Regions from separate parts of the Kitasatospora sp. NPDC002551 genome, predicted to be linked through region 2. Evidence: riboswitches for the same ligand, from Rfam matches in the RefSeq annotation. Region 2 holds a riboswitch; each other region holds the start of a gene.
What was found. Region 2 has a riboswitch for cobalamin ahead of ABT093_RS11155 (ribonucleoside-diphosphate reductase subunit alpha). Riboswitches for the same ligand answer to the same signal wherever they lie in the genome.
Positions count from the first base shown of each region.

Region 1: linked by a shared signal. The riboswitch ahead of ABT093_RS16500 (GHMP family kinase ATP-binding protein) and the one ahead of ABT093_RS11155 (ribonucleoside-diphosphate reductase subunit alpha) in region 2 are both predicted to bind cobalamin.
Region 3: linked by a shared signal. The riboswitch ahead of ABT093_RS25395 (ABC transporter substrate-binding protein) and the one ahead of ABT093_RS11155 (ribonucleoside-diphosphate reductase subunit alpha) in region 2 are both predicted to bind cobalamin.
Region 4: linked by a shared signal. The riboswitch ahead of ABT093_RS40070 (cobalamin biosynthesis protein) and the one ahead of ABT093_RS11155 (ribonucleoside-diphosphate reductase subunit alpha) in region 2 are both predicted to bind cobalamin.

Region 1 is NZ_JBEOWI010000016.1:55,682-63,541, forward strand. Features, by position in the region: gene ABT093_RS16480 (class I SAM-dependent methyltransferase) at 1-672, opposite strand, end outside; gene ABT093_RS16485 (MFS transporter) at 641-1,900, opposite strand; gene ABT093_RS16490 (ATP-grasp domain-containing protein) at 1,893-3,158, opposite strand; gene ABT093_RS16495 (cysteine synthase family protein) at 3,155-4,177, opposite strand; gene ABT093_RS16500 (GHMP family kinase ATP-binding protein) at 4,174-5,073, opposite strand; cobalamin riboswitch at 5,278-5,517, opposite strand; gene ABT093_RS16505 (ferric reductase-like transmembrane domain-containing protein) at 5,740-6,726, shown strand; gene ABT093_RS16510 (ABC transporter ATP-binding protein) at 6,764-7,747, opposite strand; gene ABT093_RS16515 (hypothetical protein) at 7,744-7,860, opposite strand, start outside.
Region 2 is NZ_JBEOWI010000008.1:196,546-204,405, forward strand. Features, by position in the region: gene ABT093_RS11140 (glycoside hydrolase family 26 protein) at 1-612, opposite strand, end outside; gene ABT093_RS11145 (glycosyltransferase family 2 protein) at 609-2,126, opposite strand; gene ABT093_RS11150 (hypothetical protein) at 2,336-3,184, opposite strand; cobalamin riboswitch at 3,636-3,764, shown strand; gene ABT093_RS11155 (ribonucleoside-diphosphate reductase subunit alpha) at 3,948-6,353, shown strand; gene ABT093_RS11160 (ribonucleotide-diphosphate reductase subunit beta) at 6,353-7,369, shown strand; gene ABT093_RS11165 (DUF397 domain-containing protein) at 7,432-7,626, opposite strand; gene ABT093_RS11170 (helix-turn-helix domain-containing protein) at 7,651-7,860, opposite strand, start outside.
Region 3 is NZ_JBEOWI010000033.1:25,991-33,850, forward strand. Features, by position in the region: gene ABT093_RS25390 (ABC transporter ATP-binding protein) at 1-1,042, shown strand, start outside; cobalamin riboswitch at 1,164-1,368, shown strand; gene ABT093_RS25395 (ABC transporter substrate-binding protein) at 1,422-2,435, shown strand; gene ABT093_RS25400 (FecCD family ABC transporter permease) at 2,432-3,511, shown strand; gene ABT093_RS25405 (ABC transporter ATP-binding protein) at 3,550-4,323, shown strand; gene ABT093_RS25410 ((2Fe-2S) ferredoxin domain-containing protein) at 4,320-5,060, shown strand; partial or broken gene ABT093_RS25415 (IS5/IS1182 family transposase) at 5,174-5,263, opposite strand; gene ABT093_RS25420 (polyprenyl synthetase family protein) at 5,302-6,330, opposite strand; gene ABT093_RS25425 (hypothetical protein) at 6,531-6,791, opposite strand; gene fxlM (methyltransferase, FxLD system) at 6,777-7,860, shown strand, end outside.
Region 4 is NZ_JBEOWI010000119.1:345-6,782, forward strand. Features, by position in the region: partial or broken gene ABT093_RS40060 (magnesium chelatase ATPase subunit I) at 1-890, opposite strand, end outside; gene ABT093_RS40065 (cobyric acid synthase) at 883-2,424, opposite strand; gene ABT093_RS40070 (cobalamin biosynthesis protein) at 2,421-3,407, opposite strand; cobalamin riboswitch at 3,442-3,640, opposite strand; gene ABT093_RS40075 (alpha/beta hydrolase) at 3,835-4,950, shown strand; gene ABT093_RS40080 (hypothetical protein) at 5,134-6,438, shown strand, end outside.

The DNA.
Region 1 (7,860 bases), on a different contig from region 2:
CTCGATCCGCTCGAACCCCGCTTCCTCGGCCATCCGGCGCAGCTCCACCGCGCTGTAGACGAACCACACCAGGGTGGCGCGGGTGACGCGCTCGCCCCGCACCATCACCCAGTCGCTGCGCAGCCGCGCCCAGTCGTCCAGCACCGTGTCGGTCTGGACGACGAGGTCCTCGCCGCGCCGCACCACCTTCGGCGGGGTGACCCGGCGGGCCAGCAGTTCCTTGCCGGCCAGGTCGAGGACGAGCGTGCCGCCGGGCGTCAGGCTGTCGTGCATGGTGCGCAGCACCCGGGCGTTGTCGGCGGGGTCCTCGAAGTAGCCGAAGGAGGTGAACATGTTGAGCACCACGTCGAACTCGCCCGGCGCGTCGTACGCGCGCGCGTCGGCCCGCACGAACGTCACCTTGGCGCCGGCCGCGTCGGCCAGCCGCCGGGCCCGCTCCAGCATCGCCGGGCTGAGGTCGACGCCGGTCACCGTGTGGCCGCGCCGCGCCAGGGGGACGCTGAACACGCCGGGCCCGCAGCACAGGTCGAGCACCCGGGAGCCGGCCGGGAAGTCCAGCAGCGGGGAGGAGCCGAGCAGTTCCTCGGCCTGCGCGTGGCGCTGCTCGGAGAACAGGAAATCGTGGAACTCGGTCCAGAAGTCATCGTCCTGGAACCCGCCCGTCCGTGTCATGCGGCCTCAGTGCTCCTTCGTCGTCGTGCGGTCGGGGGTGGGGCCCGGCGGCGCGGGAGCGCAGCGCGAGCAGCAGCGGGGGCAGCAGCAGGCACTGCGCGGCGGCCAGCAGCCAGAACAGCCCGGTGTGGCCGGCCCGTTCGGAGAGTCCGTAGAGCTGTCCGCCGAGGACGCCGCTCGCGCAGGCGCCGAGTCCGGCGCCGAGCCGCTGCTGCCCGAAGACCACGGCGTCCGAGCGCGGGCTGCGGGCCAGCGCCTCCAGGTCGTTCTTGAGGAAGAGCACGATGTCGCCCAGGGTGATCAGCGCCCCGCCCGCCAGCAGCGCGGGCCGGGTGCCGGCGGCGAGCACGGCCAGCCCGGCGGCGAGCCCGGCGAAGCCGCCCGCCAGGGCGAGCGGGTAGGGCATCCGCCGGATCGCGTCGGACGCGAGTGGCTGCACCACGATGACCAGCGTGAAGCAGAGCAGCAGCACCAGGCTGTAGAAGGTGCCCGAGGCCCGCTCGACCGCGTACATCGCCAGGAAGTGCTGGAAGTGGAAGTACAGGTAGAAGGCGAGCGCGTTGGCCGCGAACGGCAGCGGCGCGATCCCGGCCAGCAGGCCCCGCCCGGCCCCGGGCCCCCGCTCCTTCGCGGCCCCGGCGGGCAGCCCGGCGTGGCCGGCGGTGACCAGCACGAACAGTGCCGTGGCGGCGAGGAACAGGTAGCCGGGCGAGGAGAGCACGAACGGCCCGGCGATCAGCGGCCCCACCGCCATGCCGGCGTTGAGGGCGGCGTTGCCCGCCGACAGGAACGCCGGCCGGCGCGCCTCGTCGACGCCCCGCACCAGGTACGCCTTGTTGGCGGGCAGGTACAGCGCGGCGCCGCAGCAGGTCAGCACGAGCGCGCCGACCGCCAGCGGCGGCCAGCGCAGCGCGAGCAGCAGGCCGACGAAGCCGGCCGTGCGGACGGTCAGCGCCCACAGCATGGTGCGCCGCAGCCCGATCCGCTCGGCCAGCGCGCCGCCCGCGATCCCGCCGGAGAACTGCACCAGGGAGGCCGCTGCCAGCACGACACCGACCGTGCCGAGGCCCATGCCGAGCCGCTCGTGCAGGAAGACCGACATGAACGGCAGCACCATGAAGCTGCCGAGCGGGATCAGGAACGAGCTGAGCAGCAGGAAGCGCAGCGGTCCGTCGAGCGTGCCGAGCGCGGCGCGCAGCCCCGCCGGGCCGGCGGTGCGGTCAGCCACCGTCGGCCCCGCCGCCCCCGCCCCGGGCCGCGGGCGGCGCGACCGGCTCGGTCAGCACCCGCAGGGCGTTGGCGGCGGCGACCGCGTGGTGGGTGGCCAGTTCGGCGGTCTCGCCCTCCGCGTAGACGATGCCCGCGTAGCCGCGGCTGTCGGCCAGGTGCTCGACCAGGTCGCCCGCCGACCTGACCGGGTACCAGGCGGGCGAGCCGGGCAGGCCGGCCAGCCGTTCCAGCCCGGCGACGCCCGTGAACACCCCGGGCGCGGCCGGGTAGCCGAGGACGAAGGCGACGGCCGGGCCGCCGGGCGGCTCGGCGTCCATCAGGGCGGGGCGGCGGCCGAGCGCGGCCTCGACCAGCGCCTCGTACACGTTGACGCCGAGCGCGCGGCACAGGCCCTCGCCGACCAGCGCGCCGCCGATCCGCGGGTTGATCTCGACGACCTCCGGGCCGTCGGCGGTCAGTACGAACTCCACGTGCGCGAAGCGGTCGGTGTAGCCGACGGCGGCGAGGACGTCGGCGAGCCACCGCTCCAGCGCGGCCCGGCGCGGCGGCGGGAAGGCCACCGGGAACGCCGTGATCTCCTCCCGGAAGTACGGCTCGGGGGACATCAGCCGGCTGGAGACGCCCAGCAGCCTCGTCCGGCCGTCCCAGCCGAGCGTCTCGGCGCTGTACACCGGCCCGCCGAAGTACGGTTCGGCGAACAGCCGGCCGCGGAACTGCCGCCCGGCGGCCTCGGCGAGGACGGCGTCCAGCTCCGCCGGGTCGCGCACCAGCCAGACGTTCTGGCTGCCGGTGCCCGCGGTGTCCTTGAGGACGGCGGGCAGGCCGGGCTCCTTGAGGAGTGCCTCCGCCGCCTCCGGGCCGCCCCCGGTGACCGGCACCGCCCGGCCGCGGGTCAGCCCGGCCTCGTACAGCCGGCGGCGCACCGCCGACTTGTCGCGGGTCAGCCGCAGCACGGCCGGGTCGAGACCGGGCAGGCCGAGCCGTTCGGCGAGTTCGGCGGCCACCAGCGTCCAGGTGTCGGTGGAGCTGATCAGGCCGCGTGGGCGGGGGGAGCGTTCCAGCAGCGCGGTGAGCCCGTCCACGTCGAAGGTGTCGGTCTCCACGACGTCCAGCGCGTCCGCCGGCAGCCGCTCCAACTCGTAGGTGTAGGAGGACCGGTCGCCGGTGAGCAGGGTCAGCCGCTCGCCGAGCGCGTCGGCGGCGCGCACCAGGTGGCCGAGGCCGAAGGTGAGCGATTCCAGGCAGACGATGCTCATGCCGCCCGCTCCTTCCGGTGCGGCGGGCACGCGGTGCGCCGCCAGGCCATCGTGGACCAGGGCATGGACATCTCCTCGGGGGCGGAGACCTCGACCGGTTTCAGCGCGACCGGGTCGGGGGCCTCGGCGTGCCGGGCGAAGACACGCTCGACGTAGCGGTGACCGGTGTCGGCACCGATCATCAGGTGCAGCCGGTCGGGGTGGCGGCGCGCCTCGTAGGTCGCGGCCAGGTAGCCGGCGCCGGTGGACAGCCCGGCGAAGACGGCGTGGTCGCGCAGCAGGGCGACGGTACCCGCCATGGCGTGGGTGAAGTCCAGCCAGTGGATGCCGTCGTAGAGGTGGTGGCGGACGTTGTCGAAGACGATGGACGAGCCGATCCCGGCGATGATCGCCTCCGGGTCGTGGTGCCCCTGGCTGCCGAAGGTGACGCTGCCGAAGGGCTGCACCCCGACCAGCCGCACCGACGGGTCGAGGGCGCGCAGCCGGGTCGCCACCCCGCCGGTCGAGGCGCCGGAGCCGACGCCGCCGACGACGGTCAGCGCGGCGCCGGGGAAGGCGGCCGCGATCCGGTCAGCGACCTCGTGGTAGCCGAGGTAGTGGACGTCGTCGTGGTACTGGCGCATCCAGTGCCAGTCCGGGTGCGCGGCGAGCAGCTCGCGCACCCGCCGCACCCGCAGCTCCTGGTCCAGCTTGAGGTCGCGGGACGGCACGACCTGCTCCACGGTGGCGCCGAGGATCTCCAACTGGGCGCGGGTGGTGGCGTCGACCGTGGTGGACGCGACGATGTGGCAGCGCATGCCGTGCCGGTGGCAGGCGAGCGCCAGCGCGTAGGCGTAGATGCCGCTGGAGCTGTCCACCAGGGTCTGCCCCGGGCGGACGGTGCCGCGTTCCAGCAGGTGGCGGACGGCGGCGAGCGCCGAGTATATCTTCATCGACTCGAACCGGACCAGCACGAGGCCGTCGGTGAGCCGGACGAGATCGGGGACCTTCAGGGCGTCGGCGATGTGGGGGTGGATCACCCGTAGCCTCCTTGGGCGAAGGAACACTGGTGGCCGAGCGAGTGGAAGAACGCGGACAGGTCCGACTTGAGCGCGGCGTCGGGGCGTCCGGGGAGCAGGTAGCCGATCAGGCAGCCGGTGTGGGCGACGAAGATCCCGTCGGCGCCGAACTCCTCGCGGTGGGCGAGTAGCGCGTCGAACGTCGCCTTGGGGAGCACCTGTTGGGAGAGCGCGGCGCTCACCGTGGCCGTCCGCGCGACGGCGGCCGGGTCGCCCGCGGCGAAGCCCTTGAGCAGGTCGGCCAGGCAGCGCCGGTACTCCTCGCCGTGCCGCCGGTAGTGCCCGAGCAGCAGGTCGGTGACGGCGGCGGTGTCCACCGTGCCGGGCTCGGTGATGTACGCGGTGTGGAAGCCGATGCCGGTGCCCAGCCGCCGCACCACCCGGTGCCGGCCGCTCAGGTACAGGGCGAACTCGTCGAGGAAGACGCTGTCGGCCCGCTCGATCTCGCGCAGCACGGCGAGCACCACCCCGGTGTCGTACGGCAGCGCGAAGAGCCGGAACAGGCAGCGCAGCGTCGCCACGATGTCGGCGGTCGAACTCGCCATGCCCACACCGACGGTGAGGTCGGAGTGCACGCACCAGCGGCCCGGCGGCAGGGTCAGCCCGAAGCGTTCCAGGAACAGCCGGGCCGCCGTCGCGGCCTTCGCCCCGAGCGGCAGCGGGTCCGGCGGGTCCGTCCCCCGGGTGAAGTGCACCCAGGAGTGGCGGTCGACGGGGAACGACACCACCGCGATGTCAGGGCGGGAACGGGCGCGCAGCGGTCCCTGGTACAGCTCGCCCAGGGTGCCGTGGCAGACGCCGGAGACCGTGCCGCCCGGCGGCGGGGCGGGCCGGGCCCCTCCGGTGGGGGTCACCATCGCGCCGCCCGGGCCGCCTGGGGGCGGGCCGGCCGTCGCCCGGTGCGGGCGGGCGGAACTCGCGCGGTCACGGACACGTCCTCCTCCTCGTTCCGAGCCCCGCGTCACGACCCGGAGGAGGAGGGCACGGCGCGTCGTCGCACGCCGCGCAGCCGTCCGTACCGCCGACCCAGTCCACGAGGTCACCGTGCACAGCCCGCACGTGGGGGTGCGGGCGCAGCGGCAGGTCTTCGGACTCGCGGGCCGGTGCGCCGGGGGGACCGGCGCACACCTACCGGCCGTCGCTTCCCAGGCCTTGGCGGAGCCGGGCCCAGTGCTGTTGACGGCTTTCGTTCCCACTCACCGCTGCGGGACAGTCCCGGATTCCCACCGGGTTCCCTCTTGCGTCGCGCCGCCGAAGTCCGGTCGGACAGGAGGCGCGAACCGGCTGCGGACATCAGCATACGAGGGCTCGCGCTCCGGTGGCAGGGCGCGCGCGGACGGTTGTCCGAATTGCGATCGGTCCGCGGGCCGGGGCGTCGGGGCGCTGCTGCGGAAGGGCCGTCGGCCCACGAGCCACTGTGGCCGGATAGGGGCTCGGCAAGCCGGAGCCCCTCCGCCACACTGGTTCGTCACACCGCCCGCCGCACACCGCCACCGGTGTCCCGCCGTTCGGGAAGGTCCACGATGCTGCCTGGGACGACGCCGGGGGACGACGGTTCGCACGCCCCGCCCGCCGCCGGGAGGCGGCCCGCCGGGCGCGGCGCCCTGCGGGCCGACCTGCGGGCCGCGCTGCCCGACGCGAGCGCGGCGGTCGGCGTCACCGCGGCGGTGTTCGTGCTGCTGTACGTCCGGATGGACGCGGGCACCTCGGCGACGGTGGCGGTCATGCCGTTCATGGACGACGCGGGCACGTACTGGATGTACCTGCTGAGCCAGGCGTTCGGCTGGTCGGGGCTGCTGTGGGCCTGGGGGACGGTGGTGCTCGGGCTGCTGCTGTCCGGTCCGCGGCCCGGCCGGCTGCCGGTCGCCCGGCAGACCCTGGAGCGCTGGCACCGCACGACGAGCCTGACCACGACGGCCCTGATGTTCGCGCACGCGCTGATGTTCGCGGCCGAACTCGTGCGCTACGAGGCCGAGTCGGCGTGGGGCGACCGGCTCTGGTCGGGGTTCGCCGACAGCTTCGTGCCCGGCTGGTACGACTCCGGCACCGGCCGGATCGCCATCCCGCTCGGGCAGGGCGCGCTCTACCTGGCCGTGCCGCTCGGCCTGTTGTTCTACGTGCGGCACCGGTTCGGGCCGAACACCTGGCGCCGGCTGCACCGCTTCGTGATCGTCGTCTACGTGCTGAGCGTCTGGCACACCCTGCTCTACGGGACCAACGTGTGGTTCGGCGAGTGGCCGCGCACCGTCGTGTGGCTGCTGCAAGTCCCGGTCGCCGTACTGCTGTTGGCCCGGCTGCTGCGGCCGGCCCGGCGGGCCGGGCGGCTGGGGGCGCCGGGGCGGGGCGGGGCCCGGTCGCTGCCGGTCTGGGTGGTGCGGGCGCTCGGACGGGTGGCGGTGGCGGCCCTCGTGGTCGGCCTGATCGCGGTGGTGGCGTCCGGTCACGACGGCGGGCGGGCGCGTCCGACGGCGCCGCCGGCCTCGGACGGGCAGGCCGACGGTACCGGGTGAGTCACCGTGCGTGACGCCAAGGCCCAAGGGGGGCCGTTCAGCTCCGGCCCCGTGTTCGGACCTCGGTGTCCTCCGGGCGCGGCCGGCCCCGGTCCGGCCACACCTCGATGTGGTCGGCCTCCAGCACCAGCCGCACCCGGTGCGTCAGGCCCAGCGGCTCGGTGAACTCGCGCGGCAGCTGGAGCCGGCCGACCCGGTCCAGCACGGCGTACTCCTGGCCCTCGGCGGCGCCGTCCGCCCCGGCGGCGGCCGGGTGGCGCAGCACCTCGGCGGAGGTGCGGCCGTCACGGATCCGCACCGTGCGGCCGACCTGGTCGGCCACCAGGGCGTCGTGGGTGACGATGAGCACGGTGGTGCCCAGTTCGGTGTTGGCGGTGCGCAGGGCGTCGAAGACCTCCTCGGAGGTGGCGGTGTCCAGTTCGCCGGTGGGCTCGTCGGCGAGCAGCAGTCGCGGTTCGTTGGCCAGCGCGACGGCGATCGCCACCCGCTGCTGCTCGCCGCCGGAGAGCATCGCGGGGGTGCGGTCGGCGGCTCCGGCGATGCCCATGAGGCCGAGGAGCTCCCTCGCCCGCTCGGCACGCCGTCGGCGTGGCGTCCCGGCGTAGCCCATCGGCAGCTGCACGTTCTCCCGGGCCGTCAGGTAGGGCAGCAGGTTCGCGGCGGTCTGCTGCTGGATCGTCCCGACGGTGCGGCGCCGGTAGGCGGTCCGCGCGCGCCCCTTGAGCGTGCCCAGGTCGGTGCCGTCCACCCGGGCGGTGCCGGCGCTGGGGGTGTCCAGGCCGGCCAGGATGGCGAGCAGGGTGGACTTGCCGGAGCCGGAGGCGCCGACCAGGGCGGTCAGTTCGCCCTCCTGGACGGTCAGGTCGAGCCCCTGAAGGGCCTGGACCTCGACCCCGTCGCGGGCGCGGGTGCCGGTGCGGAAGATCCGCACCAGGCTCTCGCACACCACCATGGGCCGGTCGCGCACGGCTGTGACCGTCGCGGTCACGGGCGTGGTCGGTGCGGTCGGTCGGACGGTCACAGGGCCTCCCCCAGTCGTAGCACGGCGCCCAGACCCCGACGGCGGGCGATCGCCGCCTCCAGGACGGCGGCCGCCGTCATCAGCACGGCGAGCGCGCCGCCGAGCGCCGCCGT
Region 2 (7,860 bases):
CGTCTTGGTGCCCCAGTCGTACCAGGTGCCGTTGAACTCGTGGGCGAAGCTGATCGCGACCGGCACGTTGGTGTTGCGCACGGCCGCCGCGTAGCGCTTGATGTAGTCGTCGTGCTTGCCCGCCGCGATGTCGGCCAGCGGCGTCTTGTACGGCTCCCAGGCGATGAACGGCAGCGCGCCGCCCCGCCAGGCGTTGGTCACGCCGTTGACGTCGTACTCGTCGCCCCAGCCCGAGTAGTACTCGACGATGTTCGGCCGCTTGCCGATCCGGCCGGCGAACTCGTCCACGCCGGCCATCGACGCCGGGGCGCCGTCCACGGCCACGCCCAGGTACTTCTTGGCCGGCTTGAGCAGCGGGCGGACGTCGTAGGGCAGCGCGGCGTCGGGGGTGGCGGTCCTGGTCGGCGGGGCCGGGGCGGCGCCGGACGGGCTCCCGGAGGCCGTGCCCCCCTCGGACGGCGCGGCGGGAGCGGCCGCCGCGGGCCCCAGCGGCTTCTCGGCGAGCAGGTCGCAGGCCGCCAGCGGCAGCACCAGCAGGGCCGCCGCGAGGGCGCGGAACAGTGCGGCACGCACCCGGCGGCCGGCGCCGGGCGTGCGGGTGGGGAGGCTCATGCCACGGCGTCCTGGGATCGGGGCTGGATGAGGATGCGGCCGACCGTCACCGCGTAGAACAGGCCCGAGGAGAGCACCAGGGCGAAGTCCAGCGGGTACAGCGTGAACATCCGGTAGACCGCCGCGACCACCCAGACCAGCGCGGTGCCGCCGCCCCAGACCACGACGCCGGCCCAGAACCGCCGCTGCCGGTTCTTGGCCTTGCTGGAGCCGGTCGGCTGCCAGCCGCGCTGGCGGCCCCGGACCAGGTCCCAGACCGCGAAGAAGTGCGCCCAGCCGTACATCATCCGGCCCGCCCAGGCCTCCAGCCGGTAGGGCGCCCGGTGCCAGAGCGGGAAGATCAGGGTGGCGTACACCAGGCTGGGGAGGACCAGGACCAGGTGCTGGACCTGCAGCAGGTCCGGCCGCCACAGCAGCAGCATGATCGGCAGCATCGGCAGCGCGAAGGTCAGCAGCGCGGTGTGGATGTAGTAGAGGAACCCGGATATGTAACAGAGCCGGGTGGTGAAGTCGAGCTTGGTGTGCCAGAACTTGCGGCTGGTCATCAGCGACATCGAGCCCATGCACCAGCGGTACTGCTGGTTCTGGAACGCCGGGGCGTTGTCCGGGCAGACGCCGGTGGACAGGGCCACGGGTATGTACTGCAGGTCCCAGCCGAGGGCCCGCAGGTCGAAGCCGGTGTGCACGTCCTCGGAGTGGGCGATCAGCGTGGTGCCGCCGTTCTCCACCAGCGCGGCCCGCCGGTAGACCGCGCAGCTGCCGACGCAGATCGCGCCGTCGTTGCGCTGCCGGGCGACCTGGACCGAGCGGTAGAAGAGCTCCTGGATGGCACCGGCCCCGCGCTCGATCCAGTTCTGCGAGTCCAGCACCCGGAAGAACTGCGGCGACTGGACGATGCCCAGCTTCGGGTCCCGCTGCAGGTACGGCAGTACCTCGTGCAGCAGGTCGTGCCGGGGCGCGAAGTCGGCGTCCAGGATGAGGATGAACTCGCCGTCCGAGCGGCCGAACCCGTAGTGCAGGTTGCCGGCCTTCTTGAACCAGCCGCGGTTCTCCCGCACCCCGTACCGGAAGCCGAAGTCCGCGGCCATCGCCTCGACCTCCGGGCTCGCGGCGTCGTCCAGGACGTACGGCATGACCAGGCCCGGGTAGTGCTCGGCCATCTTGCGCACGTACGTCCAGGTGTTGTGCAGCACCTCGATCGGCTCGCCGCAGACCGGGAGGAAGACGTCCACCGTCGGGTACTCGGCGGGGTTCCACTTCCGGACCAGCCGGCGGTGCTCCTTGACGTCGAAGTTGGGCGTGAAGCTGTTCACGCGCAGCGACACCACGTAGTAGACGACGGTGAAGAACAGGAACGGCACGCAGAGCCAGAACCACGATCCCAACGAGTACAGCTCGGCCTGGCTGAGCACCAGGCATCCGAAGCTCACCATCGAACAGAGGGTCAGCACCCACTGGTGCCGGATGGTGTAGCTGTACTTCTCCTGCGAAGTGGGCGGCGCCGGCAGCAGCATCGCCGGAACGGACTCGCCCGTTCCGCGTCTGCGGCCCGCCGCTCTGCGCCGTCTGCTGGTCGCATTGACGGCAGCGCTCACCGCGCGGTACCTCCTGCTCGCTGATTCCCCGTCCGGGCGGCCGCGGGGGGCGCCTTCCTCCCCCGAGGGCGGTCATCCTATCCGACCGCTCCGCGCCGCCCGTCCGGGGCACCCACCCCGCCCGGGGGTCAGCCGGTGCGGCTGCCCCGGGCCAGCAGGACGTCCTTGGTGCGATCCGCCAGCGGGCCGGCGGCGGCCGCGGCGAGCTGGTCGCTCTGGTCCGCGCCCTGCTTCAGCGAGCCGGCCACCGTGAAGTAGCCGAAGCGGCCGATCGCCGCGTGCGTCTCGGCGCAGCCGGACTTGTCGGTCACGCAGAACATCGCGACCCCGGTACCGGACAGACCCTGGATCAGGCCCGCGTGCCGGCCGAGCGCCCGGTCCGCGCCGGCCTTGTTGTCGAAGACCGCGACGCCGACGGTGACGGCGCTCTCGCCGTTGACGTAGGTCGCGCGGACCACCGTCCGGCAGGTGTCGTCGCCGAGCGCGAGGCCGAGGCCGCCGGTGGTCGCCTTGGAGCAGGGGGCGGTCGCGCCGGTCACCTGACGGGTCCACACCTTGCCGTCGATGGTGCGGGTCTGGTCCGGGAACAGCGTCGCCGCGTCGACCGGCAGCTTGTCGGTGGCGGCGTCGGAGATGACCGCCAGCGCCTGCTCGGTGGGCGTGGCCGTGACGGACGGGCTGCCGGCCGTGGACGTGCTCGCGTTCGGCTTGGGGTCGTCACCGCCCTTGTCGCGGCCGTTGATCCACACCCCGGCCCCGACGATGCCGCCGACCACGACGAGAGCCGCGATCACGGCGCCGATCCCCAGCCGCTTGCGGCGGCGCGACTCGGAGGCGTGCCGGTCCGCCATCGCGTTCCAGTCCGGCTCCCTCGGCACCTGCTGCTGGGCGCTCTGCTGCGGCCACGGGGCGAACTGGGCCGGCCCACCGGCCGCCGCCTGGGGCTGCGGGGGTCCTGGCTGCGGCTGGGGCTGCACGGGACCGGGCTGAGGTCCGGGCTGCGGCCCCGGCTGGGGCCCCGGCTGCGGGTACGGCACCGCGCCGGACGGCACGTGCGGCGCCACGGGAGGCTGGCCCTGCGGCGGCACCCCCGCCCCGGGCTGGACGTACGGCGTCGCAGGCGGCCCGAAGCCGCCTGGCGGCGGCACCGGCGGCTGCCCCGGCTGCGGCGCCTGCCCCGGCGTGCCAGGCTGCTGACCCTGCTCCGGCGGCACGGCCCTACCGGCCCAGTCCCCCGCAGCGCCCGTTCCCTCGCTCATGTGCCGAGATCGTAGGGCATGCACCGGACGAGGGATCGATCCGGTGACCAATCCGTTTCAGAACCCGGCCCGCCACGGGCACCGCAGGCCCCGTCCCCGTACCACTGGTCATCGGAGCAACACGCCACGCTGCACTACATGTGGTGTCGCATCCAGCAAGCACCACTAGATGTATGCTCACTCCTGCTGTCGACGCAGGGGAACCCGGTGTGACTCCGGGACTGCCCCGCAGCGGTGTGCGGCCGCCTTCCCCAGGTGCGCCGCGAGTCCGAGTGCCTGCCGACGGCGTGCCGACGCCTCCCCGCAGAGGCCATGGCACCAGCACCACCTTCCGGGCCTCGCGGGCGGGCCGGGGACGACACGCGCGCGGCGCCTCCGGGCCCGCGCGGCGGTCTCCCCTGCCCCGAACGGCCCGGCCCCGAGCCACCGCCGTCGACCGCCGCCAGGAGAGAGCGCCTTGACCACCGCTGCCTCAGCCACCCTGCCCGCCCAGGGTTCCAGCTCCGCCCCCGCCGACCCGACGGTCTCCGACCCCGGCGGTGCGCTCCTGCGCCTCCTGACCGACCGCAGCGCCGACCTCCCCCAGGTCGACCCCGGCCATGTCGCCGCCGCCGCGCTCCGCGGCCGCCACGCCGGCTCGGACTTCGCCGAGCTCCGCGGGCTGGCCGTCGACGCCGCCGCCTCGATGATCGCCGAGGACCCGCAGTACTCGAAGCTCGCGGCCCGGCTGCTGGCGCTGGAGATCGTGGACGAGGCGGCGAGCCAGGGCGTGGTCTCGTTCTCCACCTCGATCGCGGTCGGCCACGCCGAGGGCCTGATCGGTGACACCACCGCCGCCTTCGTCGCCAAGCACACCGCCGCCCTGGACGCCCTGGTCGACCCGGCCGGCGACGACCGCTTCGAGTACTTCGGCCTGCGCACCGTGCAGTCCCGGTACCTGCTGCGCCACCCGATCACCCGCAAGGTCGTCGAGACCCCGCAGTACTTCCTGCTCCGCGTCGCCTGCGGCCTGGCGGTCGGCGACACCGAGCAGTCGGTCGCCGAGGTCGCCGAGCTGTACCGCCTGATGAGCCGGCTGGAGTACCTGACCTCCTCGCCGACCCTCTTCAACTCCGGCACCCGGCACCCGCAGATGTCCAGCTGCTACCTGCTGGACTCCCCGCTGGACAACCTGGACTCGATCTACTCCCGGTACGCGCAGATCGCCCGCCTGTCCAAGCACGCCGGCGGCATCGGCCTGTCCTACTCCCGGATCCGCTCGCGCGGCTCGCTGATCCGCGGCACCAACGGTAAGTCCAACGGCATCGTGCCGTTCCTGCGCACCCTCGACTCCTCGGTCGCCGCCGTCAACCAGGGCGGCCGCCGCAAGGGCGCGGCCTGCGTCTACCTGGAGACCTGGCACGCGGACATCGAGGAGTTCCTGGAGCTGCGCGACAACACCGGCGAGGAGGCGCGCCGCACCCACAACCTCAACCTGGCGCACTGGATCCCGGACGAGTTCATGCGCCGGGTCAACGCCAACGCGGACTGGTCGCTGTTCTCCCCCGCCGACGTCCCCGAGCTGGTCGACCTGTGGGGCGAGGAGTTCGACGAGGCCTACCTCAAGGCCGAGCTGGCCGGCAAGGCCGTGCGCACCATCCCCGCGCAGACCCTCTACGCCCGGATGATGCGCACCCTGGCGCAGACCGGCAACGGCTGGATGACCTTCAAGGACGCCTCCAACCGCGCCGCCAACCAGACCGCGCTGCCCGGCCGCACGGTGCACTCCTCCAACCTCTGCACGGAGATCCTGGAGGTCACCGACGACTCCGAGACCGCCGTCTGCAACCTCGGCTCGGTCAACCTCGGCGCCCACGTCGCCGACGGCGCGTCGGCCGACGACCTGCTGAACGCGCTGGACTGGGAGCGCCTGGACGCCACCGTCCGCACCGCCGTCACCTTCCTCGACCGCGTGGTGGACATCAACTTCTACCCGACCCCCGAGGCCGGCGCCTCCAACTCCCGCTGGCGGCCGGTGGGCCTGGGCGTGATGGGCCTGCAGGACGTCTTCTTCAAGCTGCGGATCGACTTCGACTCCGCCGAGGCCGCGCGGCTGTCCACGCTCATCGCCGAGCGCATCATGCTCACCGCCTACGAGCGCTCCGCCGACCTGGCCGAGCAGCTGGGCCGCCACGAGGCCTACGGCGAGACCCGCGCCGCCCGCGGCGAGCTGCACATCGACCACTTCCCGACGGCCGCGCCGGAGTGGGCCGACCGCTGGGCCGCGCTGCGCACCCGGATCGCCGAGACCGGCCTGCGCAACTCGCTGCTGCTCGCGATCGCGCCGACCGCGACCATCGCGTCCATCGCCGGTGTCTACGAGTGCATCGAGCCGCAGGTCTCCAACCTGTTCAAGCGCGAGACCCTCTCCGGTGAGTTCCTCCAGGTCAACCCGTACCTGGTGCGCGACCTCAAGGAGCTGGGCGTCTGGGACCAGCAGACCCGTGACGCGCTGCGCGACGCCAACGGCTCGGTGCAGGAGCTCGGCTGGCTGCCCGCCGAGGTCCGCTCGCTGTACCGCACCGCCTGGGAGCTGCCGCAGCGCGCGCTGATCGACCTGGCCGCGGCCCGCATGCCGTACATCGACCAGAGCCAGTCGCTGAACCTGTTCATGGCGGCGCCGACCATCGGCAAGCTCAGCTCGATGTACGCCTACGCGTGGAAGGTCGGTCTGAAGACCACCTACTACCTGCGCTCGCGCCCGGCCACCCGGATCGCCCAGGCCGCTTCGGGCACCGCCCGCGCCGCCGCCCCGGTGCCCGTGAACGCCCCCACCATGACCCAGGCCGAGCAGGACGCCATCGCCTGCTCCCTGGAGAACCCCGAGTCCTGCGAGGCCTGCCAGTAATGTCCGACGACGACCGCAAGATGCTGCTCGACCCCGGCTTCGAGCTGACGCTGCGCCCGATGCGCTACCCGTCGTTCTACGACCGGTACCGCGACGCGATCAAGAACACCTGGACCGTCGAGGAGGTGGACCTGCACTCCGACGTCGCCGACCTGGCCAAGCTCAGCGAGGGCGAGCGCCACCTCATCGGCCGGCTGGTCGCCTTCTTCGCCACCGGGGACTCGATCGTCTCCAACAACGTGGTGCTGAGCCTGTACAAGCACATCAACTCCCCGGAGGCCCGGCTCTACCTGAGCCGGCAGCTGTTCGAGGAGGCCGTGCACGTCCAGTTCTACCTGACGCTGCTGGACACCTACCTGCCCGACCCGGAGGACCGCAACGCGGCCTTCGCCGCGGTGGAGAACATCCCCTCCATCCGCCAGAAGGCCCAGTTCTGCTTCAAGTACATGAACGCGGTCGACCACATCGACTCGCTGCAGACCAAGGAGGACCGCCGCGCGTTCCTCCTGAACCTGATCTGCTTCGCGGCGTGCGTCGAGGGCCTGTTCTTCTACGGCGCGTTCGCCTACGTGTACTGGTTCCGGAGCCGGGGTCTGCTGCACGGCCTGGCGACCGGCACCAACTGGGTGTTCCGCGACGAGTCCATGCACATGGACTTCGCGATGTCGGTGGTCGACACCGTCCGCGAGGAGGAGCCCGACCTCTTCGACGAGGAGATGGCCAAGCAGGTCACGGAGATGCTGGAGGAGGCCGTCGAGGCCGAGCTCCAGTTCGCCCAGGACCTCTGCGGTGACGGCCTCCCCGGCATGAACACCGAGTCGATGCGGGAGTACCTCCAGGCCGTGGCCGACCAGCGCCTCGCGCGCCTCGGCCTGCCGATCCGCTACGGCTCGACGAACCCGTTCGGCTTCATGGAGCTGCAGAACGTCCAGGAGCTGACCAACTTCTTCGAGCGCCGGGTCTCCGCGTACCAGGTCGCCGTCGAGGGCTCGGTCTCCTTCGACGACGACTTCTAGAGATAGAAGAAGACAACGAGGTGCCCCGCGCGGCCACAGCCGCGCGGGGCACCTCCGTCGTTTCAGCTGCTCGGAAACTCCCCGCCCTTGACCCCGGCTACGAAGGACGCCCAGGCATCAGCCCGGAAGACCAGCGCAGGCCCGTCCGGTTCCTTGGAGTCGCGCACAGCCATAGCCGCCAGCCTGACCTGCGTCTCGACGCAGTTTCCGCCCTGCCCGCTGTATGTGCTCTTGCTCCACTCGACATTTCCAGTCACGACTCACCATCCCTTGCCCGGAGTTCAGAACTCCTGCCGTACCCGAGCGATCATGTCGAGACTGTCAGCCGGACTCAAGGCGATTGAGCGGAGGGAGTCGAAGATCAACGTGTACTCGTCGATCTCGGCCGACGTCTCCATGTAGAGCGTCCCCGTCCGGTGTTCGACGCAGACGACATCGGAATGCTCCTCCGATGGGAAGCCGAACATCACGAACGATCCCATCAGACCAGC
Region 3 (7,860 bases), on a different contig from region 2:
CATCGACACCACCTACCGCGCCGGCATGCGCACCCTCTCCCTGCGGACGGTGCTGTTCCCGGTCACCGAGTTCGCGCACACGCTGCCCATGGCGCTCATCCTGCTCGTGGGCGGGTTCGGCTACCTCAACGGCACGATCTCCCTGGGAGTCGTGGTGGCGGGCAGCCTGTACATGTGGCAGCTGGTCGACCCGCTCAACCAGATGCTCGTCTGGGTCGAACAACTGCAGCGCAGCGGCGCCTCGTTCGCCCGCATCAAGGGTGTCGGGCTGGTGTCGCACACAGCTGACGCTCCCGTGTCGGCCCCTGTGGACGACCTCATCGAGCTCAAGGGCGTGGGGTATTCCTACGTCCCCGGGCACGAGATCCTCAAGGACGTGGACCTGCTGGTCCGTCCCGGTGAACGGCTGGCGGTGGTCGGCCGGTCGGGAGCCGGCAAGTCCACCCTCGGCAAGCTGCTGTCCGGTGCGGACGTCCCTGACGCCGGCCACGTCCTGGTCGGCGGCGTGCCCGTCGCCGACCAGGCCGCGGCGGGCGAACTGGGCAACCGCATCGTCCTCATCACGCAACAGCACCACGTGTTCATGGGCACCCTCCGCGACAACATGACCATGGCCGCCCCCGAAGCCGACGACGAGGCCGTCCTCGCGGCCCTGCGGTCCGTGGAAGCGGACTGGGTGGCCGAACTGCCGGAGGGCCTGGACACCCCGCTGGGCTCGGGCGGAGTCGAACTGGAGGCCGCCCAGGCGCAGCAGCTCACCCTGGCCAGGGTGCATCTGGCGGACCCGCACACCCTGATCCTGGACGAGGCCACGTCACTGCTCGACCCGACGACGGCCCGGCAGGCGGAGCGGGCAGTGGCCGCCGTCCGGTCGGGCCGCACCGTCATCGCCATCGCCCACCGGCTGCAGACCGCACACGACGCCGATCGCATCGCCGTCATGGAGTCCGGCCGCATCGTCGAACTGGGCACCCACGACGACCTGGTCGGCGCGGGCGGACCGTACTCGGATCTGTGGCGGTCGTGGAACGGCGAAAGGTGAGTCTTCGGCACGGCGTACGTCCCCGGGAGTTCGCGCATCAGTCGCGTGCCCGGGCTATCCGAGCCCGAACTGTCCAAACGGCCGTCCCAGGTGCCGGGCGGCACCGACCCGACCGTGCCTGATACCTTGCAATCGCCGTGGTGTTCGGGAAACCGGTCTGAGTCCGGTGCGGCCCTCGCCACTGTTGCCGCGGAGTACCGCGGCCCTCGCTGACCGGCTTCCCCAGCGGTCAGGGCCACTGGGCGGGCTGGATGAGCCGCCCGGGAAGGTCGGCCTCGGTGTGTCGATGCGGAAGCCAGGAGACCGGCCACGGCGCGACATGTTCCACGAGGGTTTTGGAGAACACGTGCCCAGCGGTCTTCCGCGTCCGTTCCGATCCATGCGTTCCGCACGCCCCGCAGGTCCGGTCCGTGCCGGCCGGGCGGTCGCGGCCGTCCTGTTCGCCGGCGTACTCGGCGCCTGCGCGGGCGCCCCCGCGCCCGTCGCGTCCAGCGCGACGACCGGAAGTGCCGAGCCCGTCCGTGTGGACAACTGCGGGACCACCGTGACCGTCGGCGCGCCGCCCGACCGGCTGGTGACGCTCAACCAGGGTGCCACCGAGGTCGCCCTGGCCCTCGGCCTGCAGTCCCGCATGGCCGGTACCGCCTATCTCGACGATTCCGTCCCGGAGAAGTGGAAGGCAGCCTACGACTCCGTTCCGGTGCTCTCCAAGGAGTACCCGACGAAGGAGAAGCTCCTCGCGGCCCGTCCCGGCTTCCTGTACGCCTCCTACTCCAGCGCGTTCACCGACAAGGTCGCGGGAAGCCGGGAGGAACTGCGCGGCCAGGGGATCCCGTCGTACCTGTCCCCGTTCGGCTGCTCGGACAGGAGCCAGGTGCCGCCGACGACCTGGCAGGCGATGTGGGGCGAACTGAACGACGTCGCCGAGGTCTTCGGTGTCACGGAGCGGGCCACCGCGATCCAGCGGCAGCAGGAGCAGCAGCTGGCCCGGTTCACGGCGACAGCCGCCGGCAAAGGCCTGAAGGTCCTGTGGTTCGACTCGGACACCAAGGCGCCGTACATCGGCGCCGGCCACGGCGGGCCCCAGCTGGTGCTCGACGCCGTCGGCGCCCGCAACGTCTTCGCGGACCTGCCCGGTTCCTGGCAGAACGTGAGCTGGGAGAAGGTCGTCGCCGCGGACCCGGACGCCGTCGTGCTCGCGGACGCCGACTGGGACACGGCCCAGTCCAAGATCGACTACCTGGAGAACGACCCGGTGCTGAGCAGGCTCACCGCCGTGCAGCGCAAGGCTTTCGTGGTGGTGCCGTTCTCGGAGTCGACTCCCGGCGTGCGGCTCGCCGACGGCGCCGCCCGGGTGTCCGAGGGGCTGGGCAAGCTGCGCCCGGGTTCATGACCACCGCAACCCGCCCCGCCGTGCGGCCCGCTGGTCCGGGCCGCGCGGCGGCGGCCCTGGCCGTCGGTGCGGCCCTGCTGCTGACCACGGTGCTCCTCGGTCTGGCCGTGGGCTCGCACCACGAGCCGGTCCGGACGGTGATCGATGTCGTGGCGCGGCGTCTCGGGCTGGGCGACCCGCACGTGACGCTGCTCGACGACCAGATCGTCTGGCAGCTCCGGCTGCCGCGGGTCCTGGGAGCGGCCGCCACCGGCGCCGGCCTCGCGGTCTGCGGTGCGGTGCTGCAGACGCTGACCGGGAACGACCTGGCCGATCCCTTCCTGCTCGGGATCTCGGACGGAGCCGCGGCCGGCGCGGTCACCGTGATCGTGCTCGGCGTCGGCGTGTCCGGCGCCCTGGGCACCGGCGCGGTGGCGACGGCGGCCTTCGCCGGTGCCCTGATCGCCGCCGTCGTCGTCCTGGCCCTGGCCGGCGCGCGCACCCGGTCGCTGCCGACCACCCGGACCGTGCTCGCGGGCATCGCCGTGGGACAGATGTGCGGGGCCTACACCTCGTTCGTCGTGCTGGTCCTCGGGGACCGCGACGCGGCGCGCGGTGTCATGGAGTGGACGCTGGGCTCGGTCGCCGGCGTGCGGTGGCCCACCGCCGTCTTCCTGACGGCGGTCGCGCTGGCCGGTGTCACGGTCCTGGCCTCATCGGCCCGCGACCTGGACGCCTTCGCCTTCGGCGAGACCGCCGCCCGCTCCCTCGGCGTCCACGTCGAGCGCACCCGCTGGGTCCTCGTCGCCACCGCGGCGCTGGTGACCGCGTGCCTGGTCGCCAACACCGGCGTCATCGGGTTCCTCGGCCTGGTCGTACCGCACGTGGTCCGGCTCGTCTGCGGCCCGCGCCACGCCCTCCTGCTGCCCGTGTCGGCGCTGGTGGGCGCGTCCCTCCTGGTGGGCGGCGACATCGTGGCGCGCTCGCTCCTCCCCGACCGGGAGATCCCCGTCGGCGTCATCACGGCCGGGCTCGGAGCGCCCTTCTTCGCCTGGCTGCTGTGGCGCCAGGGGCGGGCCGACGGGAGCGGGCAGTGACGGCGACGCCCGCCGGGCTGCGTGCGGAGGGCCTTCGTGTGCGCATCGGCAGAGCCACGCTGCTGGACGAAGTCTCGCTCGCGTTCGCCCCCGGCCGGGTCACCGGCCTGCTCGGACCCAACGGCGCCGGGAAGACCACCCTGCTGCGCGCGGTCGCCGGGCTGACCCGGCCGAGCGCGGGACGGGTACTCCTGAACGGTGAGGATCTCCACGCGCTCACGGCCCGCCGACGAGCACGCCAGGTGGCCTTCATGGAGCAGCAGGCGGACACCCGGCTGTCGCTGTCGGCCCGTCAGGTCATCGACCTCGGACGCACCCCGCACCGCGGCCGCTGGCCCGTCCCGGCGGACGCCGCCGACGACGCCCACGAGCGGGCGGTGTTCGCCGGTGCCGTCGCGGCGGCCGATGTCGGCCACCTGCTCGACCGGTCCTGGCCGACGCTGTCGGGCGGCGAGCGCCAACGGGTCCAGCTCGCGCGGGCGCTGGTGCAGGAGCCGGGAGTGCTGCTGCTCGACGAGCCCACCAACCACCTCGACCTGCGCCACCAACTCGGCTTCCTCGGCACCGTGCGCGGGCTGGGCATCACCACGGTGGCGGCGCTGCACGACCTCGAACTCGCCGCTGCCTACTGCGACGAGGTCGCCGTCCTGCTCGACGGCCGACTGGTCGCCCACGGGCCCGGCTCCGACGTGCTCACCTCGCCCATGATCGCGCACGTCTACGGCGTCGACGCCACCGTGGAACGGCACCCCCAGCACGACCGACCGCACATCCGGTGGAACGGACTGCTCCACGAAAGGACAACGCCATGACCTCCCCGGTCCCGGAAGCCCTCGCCCGCCGCAGTGCCGTGCTCCTGGTCGGCATGTCGGTCGCGGAAGCCGTCCGCCGTGACGAACTCCTCCGGGCGGCGGCCTCGCACCGGGCCTCGATCGCGTTCCTGCAGCAGGCGGACCCCTCGCTGTCGGCCGAGCTGACCAGGCTGGCCGACGCGGGCACCGGGACCGTGGTCGTGATCGGCGTCCGACTCGCGGCCTCCGGCCCGGCCCATTCCTGGCTGCGGCGGATCGCCGCGCACTGGTGGCGCGAGCGCGCGGGCCACCGCCCCGAACTCCTCGTCGCGACCCGCCTCGCCGACTCGCCGGACGCGGTCGCCACGGTGGCCGGGGTGACGAAGGCCGTCACCGGCGGGGAACCCGGCCTCACGTCCACGGCCTGGGAGGACGTCCCCGGCCACCGGCACCAGGTCCTGGTGTGCCGCGGCCCGCGTTGCGCGGCCATGGGCGCGGAGGAGGGACTGCGCGCCCTGGTACAGGGGCTGACCGAGCAGGGCCTCGGCGACGACGACGTGCTCGTGACCCAGACGGGGTGCCAGTTCCCCTGCAACCAGGCCCCCGTCGTCAGTGTGCAGCCCGACGACGTCTGGTACGGGAAGGTCGACCCGGCTGCCGCGCACCGCATCGTCACCGAGCACCTCGCCGGCGGACGGCCGGTGGAGTCCACCCGGCTCCCCCGCCACCGGAAGGAGCGGGCGGACCACCACGGCTGATCACGATCACCGGCGCGGGAGCGGAGTGAACTCCGTTCCCGGCCCGCGGCGATCCACCCACGGCGCGGTGAAGCAGGCTCGTCGGCATCCCCGACGGCATGGTCTTCCACGGCCCCGCCGCCCGGCCCGTTGCGACCCCGCTCCCGCACCACCCGCACCAGGCCCTCGAACTGCCGCCTCCGCAGACCCGTGAACGTCTCCACCGTCCGGAACGAGTTTGAGGACCCCCCGGTCCCGGCTCTCAGTCCCGGACGCCCAGCAGGAACTCCGGGTACAGGTTCACGGTCTGATCGACCAGCCCGTGCAGCCCCGCGACGTACTCGCCCACCCCGCCGGCCTCGTCGATACTCGCGTGCAGCCCGTCGACCAGCGGCCTGGCAACCGCTGCGAACGCCCGCAGCCGGCTCGGCTCGGTCAGCTGCGCCGCGAACTCCTCCCGGGCCGCCGCGGAGTCCGCGCACCCGGCCAGCAGCTTCTCCGCCACCGCGCGCTCCGGCTCGGACAGCGACTGCAGATACTGCACCACCATGAAGGTGGCCGTCCCGTTGCGAAGGTCCTCGTATCGTCCCGAGGAGATGTCCCGCTGGTCGTTGACCAATTGCCGCAGCACGCCGAAACGCGCGCCGAGGTCGCGCCACGCGTCCACGCGCGCCTCATCGCACCCGGCCAGCACCGCGCCCATCGCTGCGGCCATGGCGTACGGGGCACCGGTCTTCCCCAGGTAGCCGGCCATGACCTCCTCGGCCGTCGCCGCCGCCGCGGTCGCCGTGAGGTCCGCGAGCTGCCCGGCTATCGCCCGGTGCCAGGTGCGCGACAGCTCCTGGCGCAGCCGCAGCGCCCGCTCCGGGTCGTCGCGGCACGCCTCGTCGAGCGCCTCGGTCGCCAGGTGGCAGGCGATGCCGATCACGGCGAGCAGATCCTGGTCCGTACTGTCCGTGTCGGCTGCGGCGGACGGCCGGGGCCCGGCGTCGGACAGGTCGTCCAGGTAGCGTGCCGTGACCCACCACAGCACGTGCGCCACCGCCGCGGGCTCGGCCGGCGCCGGGTCTCCGGAGTGTGTCCCGTGCACCAGGAACGGCAGCGCGACGATTCCGTCCACGGCCGGCCCCGAGCCACGCCCGGCGATCCGGTCCAGGAAGCCGGTCAGGGCCCGCCCCATCGCGCGGTCGGCGGCTGCGCCGGGACCGGCCGAGCCGGTCAGCCCCTCGCCCGTGCCGCGCAGCCGCCGCAGCACAGCGTCCGAACTCCAAGTGGGTGCGCTTGCCGTCAAGGTGTCCTCCGTGTGAATGGCCGGGCTCTTGAATTCGTTCGAAGAGTCGAGAATCAAGGTACGGAGACACTAGTACCGCAACGGTGCTTACCGTGACGGCTATCGGGTTCTCTCGTTGAACTGCTCACGGGTGGGGACACATCCGAGGTTGATGCTCGTCGTCGGTCGGACGGGCTGGCCAGCCCGCATGAGCGGTCTTCTCACCGGTTCGCGCGGAGCGAGCCGCGGGATTCGGCGCCGGACGGTTCCAGCAGCGCCGGGGCGGCCCGCCTCACCAGTGGACCGATCCCGGCGTCGAGTTCGGTGATCTCCTCGTCCATCGCCTGGTGGCGTCGGGCCAGGCGTCGCAGTGACGCCCGGGTCGCGGCCAGCGGCGTCGAGAGGCCGTCACCGGGCCGCAGGCGGGCGAGCGTGCGTATCAGTGCCGCCCGGTTGAGGCCGGCGGCCTGCTCGCGCAGCATCGCCGGCGCCGCGACGAGCAGGGCGACGTCTGGGCCCGGTTCGCCCAGCTACGCGATGCCCCCACGCCCGTGACCTCCGAGCGGGCTACCGCCCTGACCGCCTCCGTACAGCACCTGATGCGCCTCGACACCTGGGCACTCACCCGCGAGACCGCCCCGCTCGCCCACCACGCCACCTGGGTCCACGCCTTCCAGCAGGCCGGCCAGGACCTCGCCCGCCTCGCCCGCGACGGCGTTCTCACCCGCGGCCTGCGCGCTGTCCTCGCCCACCACATCGTCTTCCACGCCAACCGCGCCGGCCTGCCGGTCGAACACCAATCCGCTTTGGCCGCCCGGGCGTTGGACGCCGTCTTCCATTCCACCGAGGGCTCCAAGCCCTCGGGATCCACCATCCACACAACCACTAGGGTCACCGACATGACTACTCTCAGCAACGAAGCCGGATCGGCCGAACAACTCCGCAGCGGGCTCGCCACCCGTCTGCTCGACCAAGGAGCCATCCGCACCGGGGCGGTCGAGGCCGCCTTCCGCGCGGTGCCCCGCGAGTCGTTTCTGCCCGGCTTCCCGCTGGACGCCGCCTACGCGGACAACCCCACCTGTACCAAGGCCGACGGCTCCGGCACCCGGATCAGCGCCGCGTCCCAGCCCGCGATCGTCGCCCTGATGCTCGAACAGCTCGGCGCGCGGCCCGGTGAGAAGGTCTTCGAAGCCGGGGCCGGAACCGGCGTCAACGCCGCCTACCTGGGCCACATCGTCGGACCCGGCGGGCACGTGGTGACCGTGGACGTCGACGAAGACCTCGTCGACGGCGCCCGCAAGCACCTGGCCGAGGCCGGCATCACCAACGTCGACGTCGTCCTCCGCGACGGCGCGCTCGGGCACCCGGACGGCGGCCCGTACGACCGCGTGATCGCCACGGTGAGCACCAGCGAGATGCCCACGGCCTGGCTCCAGCAGGTCAAACCCACCGGCCGGATCGTCCTCCCGATGCGCCTGCGTGGCACCGCCTCCCGGACCATCGCCTTCGAGCGCGGCGAGGGCGGCTGGGTGTCGGTCGACGACCGGCTCG
Region 4 (6,438 bases), on a different contig from region 2:
ACCTCGGTGCGCCCCGCCCAGGCGGCCAGCGCGACGGCGGTGCGCGCCATCACGATGTCCGCGCGCAGCCCGTCCACCTCGAAGGCCCCGCAGACGGCGGTGATCTGACGCAGCGCCGTGTCGGTCAGCTCCACCCGCCCCAGCAGCTCCCGGGCGGCGGTGATGCGCGCCGCCAGCGCCCGCTCCTCCCCGGCGAACCGGGCGGCGAACGCGGCCGGGTCGGCATCGTAGGCGAGCCGGCGGCGCACCACCTCGGCCCGCTCCGCCGGCTCCCGGGTCGCGGCGATCTCCACCGTCAGGCCGAACCGGTCGAGCAGCTGCGGCCGCAGCTCGCCCTCCTCCGGGTTCATCGTGCCGACCAGCAGGAAGCGCGCCGCGTGCCGCACCGACACGCCCTCGCGCTCGACGTAGGAGCGGCCCATCGCGGCGGCGTCCAGCAGCAGGTCCACCACGTGGTCCTGCAGCAGGTTCACCTCGTCGATGTAGAGCACGCCGCGGTGCGCCTGGGCCAGCAGGCCCGGCTCGTAGGCCTTGACGCCCTCGGCGAGCGCCCGCTCCAGGTCCAGCGAGCCGACGATCCGGTCCTCGGAGACGCCGACCGGCAGCTCGACCAGCCGGGCCGGGCGCGGCGAGGCCGGGGCGCCGCCGTGCGCGCCGTCCGGGCACTGCGGGTCCGGCGCCGCCGGGTCGCAGGCGAAGCGGCAGCCGTCGACGGTCGCGATGGACGGCAGCAGCCCGGCCAGCGCGCGCACCATGGTCGACTTGGCGGTGCCCTTCTCGCCGCGCACCAGCACCCCGCCGACCGCCGGGGAGACGGCGTTCAGCAGCAGGCCGAGCCGCAGGTCGGCCATGCCGACGATGGCGGTGAACGGGTATCGGACGTCACTCATGCATGCTCCCAGGGGCCCCGGGCGCAAGGGTCGGCAGCGATCCGGCCGCCGGCACCCCGCCCTCGATCAGCTTCCACAACGCGTCGGTGTCCGCGTGCTCCTCGATCAGCTCGCCCAGCCGGTCCAGCCGGGCCTCCCGCGCGGCGGCGAACGAGGTGTCCGGCGCGGGCACGAACGCCCGGCCGGCGGCCGCCGCGGCCTCGCGCAGCAGCGCGCGCCGGAAGCCGTCGTTCTCCAGCACGCCGTGCCAGGTCGTCCCCCACACCGAGCCCACCCGGCAACCGTCCAGACCGCGTCCCTCGCCATCGGAGACGAACGGCTCCCCGTCCTCGACGGTGACGACGCCGTGGTGGATCTCGTAGCCCTCGACCCGCTCCCCGAAGGCCTCCCCGACGGGCCGGGCGAGCACCTTCCCGGCGCCGAACCGCACCCGGGTCGGCAGCAGCCCGAGGCCCTCCACCGCGCCCGCCTTCGACTCGACCTCGTCCACGATCGAGTGCGCCAGCATCTGGTAGCCGCCGCAGACCCCGAGCAGCGGCTGCCCGGCCGCCGCCCTGGCCCTCAGCACCGGCTCCAGGCCGCGCTCGCGCAGCCAGCCGAGGTCCGCGACGGTGGCCCGGGTGCCGGGCAGCACCACCAGGTCGGCGTCGGCCAGCTCCTCCGGGCGGGTGGCCCAGCGGACCAGCACCCCGGGCTCCTGGGCGAGCGCGTCCAGATCGGTGAAGTTGGACAGCCGGGGGAAGCGCAGCACGGCCACCCGCAGCACGTCCGCGCCGAGCGGTCCGCGCGCGGCGGTCCGGTCGACGACGGTGGACAGGTCGAGCGAGTCCTCGGCGTCCAGCCACAGGTCCGGCAGCATCGGCAGGGTGCCCAGCACCGGACGGCCGGTCAGCTCGCGCAGCATCTCCAGCCCGGGGGCGAGCAGCCGGGCATCGCCGCGGAACTTGTTGACGAACCAGCCCACCACGTGCCGCTGGTCCTCGGCCGACAGCAGCGCCAGCGTCCCGTACATCGCCGCGAAGACCCCGCCGCGGTCGATGTCGCCGACCACCACGACCGGAAGCCCGGCGGCGGTCGCCAGGCCCATGTTGGCGATGTCGCGGTCGCGCAGGTTGATCTCGGCGGGGGAGCCCGCGCCCTCGCAGACCACCACGTCGAAGCGGCGCCTGAGGTCCGCCAGGCACTCCAGGGCGCGCTCCAGCAGCACCGGCTTGCGCTCCCGGTAGTCCAGCGCGCCGACCTCGGCGACCGGCCGGCCCAGCAGCACCACCTGGCTGCGCCCGTCCCCGCCGGGCTTGAGCAGCACCGGGTTCATCGCCGCCTCCGGCTCGACCCGGGCCGCCTGGGCCTGCATCGCCTGGGCACGGCCGATCTCGGCGCCGTCCGCGGTGACGAAGGAGTTCAGCGACATGTTCTGCGCCTTGAACGGCGCGACGGAGACACCCTGCCGGGCCAGCCAGCGGCAGATGCCCGCGGTGACCACGCTCTTGCCGGCGTCCGAGGTCGTCCCGGCGACCAGCAGCGCCTTGCTCATGACCCAACCCTCCGCTTCCCGCCCAGCGCCGCCCGCAGCAGCAGGTGCCCGGCGACCGTCGTACCCAGGGCCAGCGCGCTCACCCGCCGGGAGAGCACGCAGGCCCGTTCGATGTCCTCCACCCCGACGGGGCGCAGTTCCCCTCCCAGCACGGGGCGGTGCTCCACGCGCTCCCCGTACCGCAGCGTGCCGCCGAGGCGCACGCCCACCGCGCCGGCGAAGGCCGACTCGGCCTGGCCGGCGTTCGGGCTGGGGTGTGCCGAGCCGTCGCGCCGCCAGACCCGCCAGGCGGTGCGCGGCGCGGGCGCGGCGGCCACCGTCAGCAGCGCGGTCAGCCGCGCGCCCGGCCAGCCCGCCACGTCGTCCAGCCGCGCCGAGGCCCAGCCGAACCGGGCGTAGCGCGGCGAGCGGTGACCGACCATCGCGTCCAGGGTGTTCACCGCGCGGAACGCCAGCAGGCCGGGCGTGCCCGCGAGACCGCCCCAGACCAGGGCGTTGACCACGGCGTCGGCGGTGTTCTCGGCCACCGACTCGACGACCGCGCGGGCCAGCTGCCGCTCGTCCAGCGCGCTGGGGTCGCGCCCGCACAGGTGCGGCAGCCGCGCGCGGGCGGCCGTCAGGTCTCCGGCGGCGAGCGAGCGGCCGATGGCGCGGGCCTCGCGGGTCAGTGAGGTGCCGCCGAGCACCGTCCAGGTCGCGGCGGCGGCGAGCGCGGCCCGGCCGAGCGGACGGCGGGCCAGCAGCCGGTCGGCGGCGATCGCCCCGGCCGCGACGGTGCCCACGGTCAGGGCGGTGAAGGCGGTGCCGACGGCGCGGTGGTCGCGCCAGAGCAGGTGCTCCAGCCGGCCGGCGGCGGAGCCGAAGCCGGCCACCGGGTGGCCGCGGCGGGGGTCGCCGAACCGGGCGTCGGCCAGGTACCCGGCGACGGCGCCCGCGCCGAAGGCGGCGGCCCCGCTCAGCGGGTGCACGGCAGGGCGCAGCATCGCGTGCGTGTCCTCACTCAGGGTCCGCGCCCTGGATCGACGAACGGGGGGCGAGAGTCTCCTGGCTTCCGGGTCGGACGCACACTCCGGGCCTTCCAGCGGCTTCTGACGGCCCGCCGTGGCGTGTTCCGGTCGTGCTCCCCGGTGACAGTGGCGGGACCGCGCCGGACTCGCACCGGCTTCCTCTGCATGCCTCCGTATTGGCTGAAGGATCCCATCACGGGCCCGAACCGGGAGTCAACCGAGGTCGTGGACGGTGTTGGTCACACCGTGCGCCGCCCCTGAATATGCAGACCGGTCTACTGACTCCCCGTGTGATTTTCATCCCGGAACAACCCGTACGGCCGTGTCCTACTGGCTTCCCTCCGCCCGCGCGAGTGGACTGGGCTGAGGAGTGGGTCCAGACACCGAGCAGCGGGGAGCGAGTATGCGTTGGGGAATCGCGGCCACCGTGGCGGCCGCAGCCGTCGGCACCGGGGCCGCCGTTCTGGTGATCGGCCGCCGGGCCTCCGAGCGGATGGTCCGCCCGGCCGCCGGTGCCCGCGAGCGGACCGGCCCGGTGCTGGTCCGCGGCCTCGGCGCCGGAGAGGTCACCTTCACCCGCACCGCCGTGAGCGAGCGCCCCGGCCGCTGGGCCGTCGAGTGGGGCGAGGACGGCCACGCCGTCGTCGAGGAGGTGCTGCGCCGCGACGACGCGGACGTCACCCGCCGCCTGGTGCGCGCCGACCGCGGCACCCTCACGGCCGGCACCGAGGTCCGCTTCACCCCCCGCGTCCACCTCGGCGACCCGGCCCGGGCGCTCGGCCTGCCGTTCGCCGAGACCGCCGTCGAGGGCGAGCTCGGCACCATGCCCGCCTGGCGGCTGGACGGCAAGCGCGGCACCTGGGTGGTCCTGGTGCACGGCCCCGGCGCCGATCGGGAGCAGAGCCTGCCCGTCCTGTCCGAGCTGCAGCGCCTGGGCCTGCCCGTCCTCGCCGTCACCTACCGCGGCGACGCCGGCGCCCCGGCCTCCCCGGACGGCCTCGGCCACTTCGGCGAGACGGAGTGGCGCGACGTCGAGGCGGCGGTGCGCACCGCTCTGGACGGCGGCGCGGGCCGGGTCGTCCTCTACGGCTGGTCGCTCGGCGCCACGATGGCCCTGCAGACCGCCGCCCGCTCGGACCTCGCCCCCTCGATCAGCAGCCTGGTCCTGGACTCGCCGGTCCTGGACTGGCCGGCCACCGCCCGCCGGGACGCCGCCCGCTCCGGTTTCCGGGGCGCGGCCGCCGAACTCGGCGCGCTCGCCGCCCAGGGCCGCACCGGCGTGGATCTGGCCGACTTCGCCCGCCTCGCCGAGGGTACGGACCTGCGGGTGCCCACCCTGGTGCTGCACGGCCCCGACGACCCGGTGGCGCCGTTCTCCGCCGCCGAGCGCCTGGCCCGCCGCCGCCCGGACGTGGTCAACCTCCAGGCCTTCCCGGGGGGTGACCACGCCGCCCTCTGGAACACCGATCCGGACCGCTACGCCGAGACCCTCCGCCGCTGGCTCACCCCGTTCTGCTGACCCCCCGCCGAAACCCGTTCCGCCCCCCCGCCGCGCGGAACGGGGCGGAATACCGGCCCACCCCGGTTCCGTCTGGCATGAACCCGCCACAAAGATCAAGCCAGTCGGTTTGGCCTCTGTTGCCCGATCTTGTCGAGCCCCCGCGCCCCTCGCCCGCCCCCCGCGGACAACCGGATGTGACAGATGGCCGGTACAAGGGGAAGACTGCTCGACGTGACGTCTCGGAATCCGCGCGACCGTGATGCCCCGCTCCCGCCGACGATCGGTACCGGTGCGACGGTGACCCGTCTCCCCGGAACGGCCCACCGCCCCGCCGGCGCCAGGCCGGGGGCCCCGGGCGTACCCCGCCGACGAGGCCCCGCCCCCGCACCCGGCCGTGGCCGGGTCCCCGTGCCGGAGGGCTTCCCCGCTCCCGCCGAGCTCGCCCCGCTGGCCCGCCGCATGCTGGTCGACGCCGTCCGGATCGCCCGCTGGTCCGGCGACCTCGACGAGGTCGACAAGCGCGGCGAGCTGCTCCCCGACGACGCCCGCGCGGCCGGCCGCGCCCTCGCCATGACGGTGGGCGCCGCCGCCAAGGCCTGGGGCCAGGCCCTGCTGGTCGGCCTGGTCGAGGCCAGGGACGGCGGCGCCGGCCCCGGCTGGCGCCTGCACGCCTGGGAGCACGACGACGAGGCGGTGGTCCGCGGCTGGTCGGCACTGTTCGACGCCTGGACACTGCTCGCCCCGGTGCCGCCCGCCGCCCTGCGCGGCGTCTTCGCGGTGCTCGCCGGGCAGGCCGTCGACCAGGCGCCGCAGCTGCTCTCCTTCCTCCATCTGGTGGACGGCCCGGTGGCCGACGTCGAGCTGCTGGAGCTGCTCAGGCGCGGCCTGGACGAGCGCCGGGTCGGCGGCGGCGAGGGCGCCTTCGGCCTCTCGCCCGTCCCGCACGCGGCCTCCGCCGTCTCCGCCGTCCGCGGCACCTGCCGCGAGCCGCAGATCGACACCCCGGCCTCGCCCGCCGACGTCGCCGCCGTCCTGGACTGGATGCTGGACGGCCTGGCCGCCGTCGGCGCGCTGACCCGCCGGGACAACGCGGCCGAGCTCTCCCCGCTCGGGCACTGGGCGGTGCGGGCCAAGCTGGAGGAGATCTGCACCGTCGCGCAGACCGCCGCCGGCCACATCGAGCAGAGCGCGCTGGAGCTGCTGAGCGCCTGCGCCGACTACTCGCCCGGCCCGGCCCGCGCCGAGTACCGGGCCTGGCTGGCCGCCCGCCCGGCCGACCGGGCGGTGGCCGAACTGCTGGAGGCCGCGCAGGGCGAGGACGCGCTGGTGCGCGGCCTGGCCTTCGAGGCGCTGCGGGTGGCCGGCGTGACCGCCGAGCAGGCCGTCCGGGCCGCGGTCGACGAGGCGGTGCTGCGCCCGTACGCGCTGCTCTGGCTGGCCGAGCGCTCCGACGAGGGGGTCTCCCCGGCCGACGTGCTGGGCGCGGAGGACGCCGCCTGGCTCTGG